2 regions of the Bacillus aerius genome follow, and region 1 is predicted to be linked to the other one. Evidence: riboswitches for the same ligand, from Rfam matches in the RefSeq annotation. Region 1 holds a riboswitch; the other holds the start of a gene.

Region 1 (3,168 bases):
TACATTGCAAGGGGCATTGCCATATTTTAATCCTCTTTTTTTTAACCGATAAAGGTAGAAGAGAGTGGAAGGGAGCAAACAACGAGATGAAACGAATGATATCAGGCGCCTTATTGATTTTATTGATGACCGCCATTAGTTTTGGCTGTCAAGCGATGACGGAGGAGGCTGGTGCGAAGCAAGGTACTGCCTATTACGTCGCAGCAAATGGGAACGACAAACATCCAGGGACAAAGCAAAAGCCTTTCCGTACGCTGAAAAAAGCGGCAAGTATCGCGAAAGCTGGGACAACAGTTTATATGAGAGGCGGTACATACAAAGAGAGATTGATTGTCCGCCATTCTGGAACAAAGAAAGCACCAGTTGTTTTTCAAGCGTATGGAAAAGAGAAGCCTGTCATTAGCGGAGCATCTCTTAAAGGAAATCAAGCAGACGGTGGTCTTGTGAAGATTGATCAAAAAAGCTATATCACCCTGAAAGGTTTGACAGTCGGTCATATTAAAACGAATCAAGAAGATGTGACACCCATTGGTATATTCATCACAGGAAGCGGCAAAGGCGTCAAACTGCTTAACAACCGTGTGTACGACATTCAGACGACACATCAAAATGGGAATGCTCATGGCATTGCGGTCTATGGAACGAAAGCACCTGCAGCCATTGAAGACATCGAAATCAAAGGAAACACTGTGGAAAAGTTAAAGTTGGGTTTTAGTGAAGCCCTTGTGCTAAACGGAAACGTGAAAAATTTCCGCGTGACACATAATACAGTCCGGCATACGGACAATATCGGGATTGATTTAATTGGTTTTGAGAATGTCGCACCTTCTAAAAAGTATGATCAAGTGCGAAATGGTGTCGTATCTAGAAACAAAGTTTATGAGATTACGAGTGTTGGGAATCCAGCGTACGGCAAGGACATCTCCGCAGGAGGAATCTATGTGGATGGCGGGAAAGACATCGTGATTGATCATAACATCAGCCATCATAATGACCTTGGGATTGAGGTCACAAGTGAACATAAAGGGAAGATGGCCGAACGCATTCGCATTGAGCACAATCAAGTATATTTAAATCGTTATACAGGCATCTCCATTGGCGGCTATGACAAGAAGCGGGGCGGAACCACAAACACGACCATCTCCCATAACATTTTGTACAAAAATGACACAGCCGGCTTAGAAGGCGGTCAATTGCTCATGCAATATCAATCGGTGAACAATCGAATCACGAATAATATCATGACAGCCAGTGCTTCGCATTACTTAGTCGTGAATCTCTACGAAGTGAACAAGAAGAATACATTCCAAAAGAATGTCTACGATGACCGCAAAGGTGCAAAAGCCTCACAATGGGTATGGCGCGGGAAATGGCTGGAAGGCTACAAAACGTATCGCTCGAAAAGCGGTCAAGATAAAGGATCAGCACACCTTAATCCCCAATTTGTGAATGAGAAAAAATATGATTTCCGTCTTAAGGCATCATCACCTGCTAAGAAAATCATCGGCAGTTAAACAAGGTATTCGGTGCAAGTGATCATTTTAGAAATTTTCAAAAAAGTCATTGACATTGATGAGACATCACATTAAAGTAAAGAAGACATTTCAACTAAAACAAATTTCATAACGGATCTCTTATCAAGAGAGGCAGAGGGACTGGCCCTATGACGCCCAGCAACCGTTTCTATTTAAGAAATTGGTGCTAATTCCTGCAAAGCTGTTACAGCTTTGACAGATAAGAGAGGAAGACTTCCCGATACATGTTTCATGCAACGGTGATCAAGCCTCTCTTTATCAAGAGAGGCTTTTTTTGATCTCTTTTTTTAGAATCAAAAGACTGGGTTCACAGGCATATTTCCACTTCTTTACCTAGTTTTCCGATGTGAAAAATAAAACAACTTGAGGAGGAACAGCAATGAAACGTAAATATTGGACATCATCTCTTGTATTATTGACGGTCCTGACCGTGCTATTATCTGGTTGCGGTACGGGATCAAGCGCAGGCTCAAAGGCTAATGCAAACGAAAAGGTCTCCTTTGACAATGTCCCGAAGCGATTTGCAAAAGGACAGGGAGCAAAAATTAAAGTCATCCGTAAAATTGGCGGGGACGATCATACTGCTCAGTTTTTAGCAGGAACGAAGGCAGAAGGTGAAGCGCTAGGCTTTACAGTAGATGTCTACACGGCAAATGGTGATACGGCGAAGTTTCATGATGCCATTTCTCAAGCACTAGAAGAAAACTATGATGGCTTTATCATCTCTCATGGGGATGATGAGGCGACAGTCGCTGATGTGAAGAAGATCACAGCGAAGGGCATTCCAGTTGTGGCGTTTGATTCAAATCCGAAGCTGAAGGACATCAAAGGGGTCACAGTGACGTCTCAAGATGACGAGCAATTAGCAGAAAAATCATTAGATGCACTCGTGGCTGATTTTAAAGGGAAAGCAAATATTGCGTATCTTTGGGTAGACGGATTCCCTCCAATGGTGAGACGAAACAAGGTGTACCAAGAAACGCTCAAACAGCATACAGGAATCAAGGAACTTGACCGATTTGGCGTTGCGGCCTCTGATACATCAGTTCAAACACAAAATGCGGTTGCGGCTATGCTAAATAAATATCCAAAGGGTAAACTGGATGCGATTTTTGCCACGTGGGATGCATTTGCGATTGGTGCCGCAAGAGCTTTAAAAGAAGCAGGAAGAACCGAAGTGAAAATATACGGTATTGATGTGTCTAATGCCGATCTGCAAGAAATGACTGCGAAAGACAGTCCTTGGAAGTACACTGCCGCTGTCGATCCGAAGCTCATTGGCGCAATCGACGTAAGGATTCTTGCGAAGAAACTAGCTGGCGAGAAAACGCCATCTTCCTATGACCTTGAGGCCTCTCTCATTTCACAAAAGCAGCTTCAGGATGCAGGAAAGGCCATCAATATGGTCAATCTTGCAGATGAAGTAAAAGGATTCGGATCATCGACTGCTTTTGAAGAAGACTGGATGAAGACCTTGAGGAAGCATTATGCAAAATAAACTACGTGCACTCTCTTTTCATAGAGGGTGTTTCGTTTTTCAATTGACGATCAGGAGAGAAGGAGGACACCTATGACAACGCCGCTTGTTCATATGAAAAACATTTCGATTGAATTCCCAGGAGTCAAAGCGTTA
Region 2 (3,168 bases), 760 kb from region 1:
TGCTCATCGTCTCCAATCAGCTTGCGGCTTGCACTTGCAGAAAGCGTCGTTTTTCCAGTACCTGAAAGGCCGAAAAATAAAGCAACATCGCCTTCTTGACCGACGTTAGCAGAGCAGTGCATTGATAAAATATCTTGTTCAGGAAGCAGGTAGTTCATAACAGAGAAAATGGATTTTTTCATCTCTCCTGCATATTCTGTTCCACCGATCAGAATCGTCCGTTTTTCAAAAGAAACGATAATAAACGTTTCAGAGTTTGTGCCATCTGTTTCAGGATCTGCTTTAAAGTGAGGTGCAGATAAGATGGTGAAAGGTTTTTCGTTTGATGATGGTGTTGATCCATCAGGTCTGATGAATAGCTGCTTTGCAAAGAGATTGTGCCAAGCGAATTCATTTACAACTGTAATTGGCATACGGTATTTTTCGTCAGCACCGGCAAAACCATCAAAGACAAATAGTTCATCACGTTCTTTTAAGTATGACACAACCTTTGTATATAAACGATCAAATGCCTCTTTCGAGATCGGCTGATTCACTTGACCCCAATCAATTTTATGTTCAGAGTTTTCTTCTTTTACGATGAATTTATCTTTAGGCGAACGTCCAGTGTAGGCACCCGTTGTGGCGCGCACAGCACCAGTTGAAGTTAAAACGCCTTCATTACGTGCCAAAATCTTTTCAACAAGTTTCGGAACAGATAAATTTTGGTGCGTATTTTCTAATGAGAGCAATGACTGCAAATCTTCTTTTAAATCCACTGAGTTCATAAAAAAACCCTTCCTTTACCGTTGAATTTGTTTGTTTTGATTAGTATAACACATTGATAATAATAGTCTATACTATTTAAACATTTTTGTGTGTGTTTTTTCATTTCTGCTATGAAAATATGCTTTTTGGTGATGCTAATGATGAGGTGAAAAAAAGGGGAGATAATTCCTATGAACCATTGACATGACGCAAGGGTTTAAGATAAGATATCTTATTGAACGGATACTCTTATCCCGAGTTGGTGGAGGGACAGGCCCGATGAAGCCCAGCAACCGGTTTCTTATGAAAAAGGCATGAACATGCTGAGAAACCAAGGTGCTAACCTGATGCAAGGTACAAGAACACCTTGAGCGATAAGAGTGAAAGGCATGCGATCTCAGACCCTTTCCTCGCAATGAAGGAAATGGTTTTTTTATTTTTGGGATATCATATGAACAAATTGCCAATAACATCTCTAATATAAACATGTTGAAATATAAGAGGGAACGAGTTCCGTATCATATTGGAGGCCTCATCTTGGGATGATGTGGTCTTGTACAGGAGGAAATAGCCATTATGAGTCAAAATCGTCGTTTATTTACTTCAGAATCAGTGACCGAAGGACATCCAGATAAAATCTGTGATCAAATTTCAGACAGCATTTTGGATGAAATTTTAAAGAAAGATCCAAATGCACGTGTTGCCTGTGAAACTTCTGTAACAACCGGTCTCGTATTAGTAAGCGGTGAGATTACAACGTCTACTTATGTCGACATTCCAAAGACGGTGCGTGACACGATTAAGGAAATTGGCTACACACGTGCGAAATATGGTTTTGATGCGGAAACATGTGCGGTTCTTACATCAATTGATGAACAGTCTGCTGATATTGCGCAAGGTGTAGACAAAGCGCTTGAAGCACGTGAAGGAACAATGACTGAAGAAGAAATTGATGCGATCGGTGCAGGTGACCAAGGTTTGATGTTTGGTTTTGCAAACAACGAAACTGAAGAGCTTATGCCACTGCCGATTTCTCTTGCACATAAATTATCTCGCCGTTTAACAGAAGTACGCAAGAATGAAACACTTGCATACCTTCGTCCGGACGGAAAAACTCAAGTAACAGTTGAATATGATGAACAAAACAAACCAGTTCGTATTGATACGGTGGTTATTTCTACACAGCATGCACCAGAAGTGACGCTTGAACAAATTCAAAGCGACTTAAAAGAGCATGTCATCCGCCCCGTCGTTCCAAGTGAACTGATCGATGAAGAAACAAAATACTTCATCAACCCAACAGGCCGCTTTGTTATCGGTGGACCTCAAGGGGATGCTGGTTTAACTGGACGTAAAATCATCGTTGATACTTATGGCGGGTATGCTCGTCACGGTGGCGGTGCTTTCTCTGGCAAGGATGCAACGAAGGTTGACCGTTCGGCAGCATATGCGGCTCGCTATGTAGCGAAAAACATCGTAGCAGCTGGTCTTGCAGATTCATGTGAAGTGCAGCTTGCTTATGCAATTGGTGTTGCACAGCCTGTCTCTATTTCAATTGATACATTTGGAACAGGAAAAGCCTCTGAAGAGAAATTAATTGAAGTGGTACGTGCAAACTTTGATCTTCGTCCAGCCGGCATTATTAAAATGCTTGACTTACGTCGTCCGATCTATAAACAAACCGCTGCATACGGACATTTTGGCCGTCATGACTTGGATCTTCCATGGGAAAAAACGGATAAAGCCGACACGCTTCGCAAGGAAGCATTAGGAGAATAACAACATACAAAACCGCTTATTTTAAGCGGTTTTCCTTTTGATTAAAAAAAATTCTACAAAAAGCGTAAAAATGTGAAACAAAATTGGACAAAATACTGTCTAATTATAGGTCTACTTTTAAGAAATAACATAACGTGGAGGCAATAATATGTGTGGGTTTGTTGGTGTATTTAATCACCGTCCATTGTCCGAAACTACTGAGCAGGAAGAGTTAATTAAGCAAATGAATCGTCTCATCGTTCATCGAGGTCCGGATGATGAGGGGTACTTTCATGATGAGCATGTAGGATTTGGATTTAGACGTTTAAGTATTATAGATGTTGAACACGGAAAGCAGCCGCTTTCTTATGAAGATGAAAAGTATTGGATTATTTTCAACGGAGAAATTTATAACTATGTGGAGCTGAAAGAAGAGCTTGTGAAAAAAGGCTATACGTTCAGCACAGATTCTGATACGGAAGTCCTTCTTGCCACATATCGCCACTATAAAGAAGAAGCGGCATCGAAGCTTCGCGGGATGTTTGCATTTTTAATTTGGGATAAAGAAGCGCAGTTATTATATGGCGCAAGAGATCCTTTCGGCATTAAACCGCTCTATTTTACACAAATGGATGACCAAGTGTACTTTGCTTCTGAACGCAA

The links. A riboswitch is a leader RNA that binds a small molecule or an ion and turns the genes downstream of it on or off. The one in region 1 is predicted to bind S-adenosylmethionine.
Region 2: another riboswitch for S-adenosylmethionine. It lies ahead of metK (methionine adenosyltransferase); the one in region 1 lies ahead of M2353_RS18310 (sugar ABC transporter substrate-binding protein).

Annotation. Positions count from the first base shown of each region.
Region 1 covers NZ_JARYHO010000001.1:3,521,077-3,524,244, reverse strand. Annotated here, with positions in the region: gene M2353_RS18315 (right-handed parallel beta-helix repeat-containing protein) at 87-1,514, shown strand; SAM riboswitch class I at 1,632-1,741, shown strand; gene M2353_RS18310 (sugar ABC transporter substrate-binding protein) at 1,915-3,033, shown strand; gene M2353_RS18305 (sugar ABC transporter ATP-binding protein) at 3,106-3,168, shown strand, end outside.
Region 2 covers NZ_JARYHO010000001.1:2,756,653-2,759,820, reverse strand. Annotated here, with positions in the region: gene pckA (phosphoenolpyruvate carboxykinase (ATP)) at 1-767, opposite strand, end outside; SAM riboswitch class I at 994-1,128, shown strand; gene metK (methionine adenosyltransferase) at 1,324-2,526, shown strand; gene asnB (asparagine synthase (glutamine-hydrolyzing)) at 2,675-3,168, shown strand, end outside.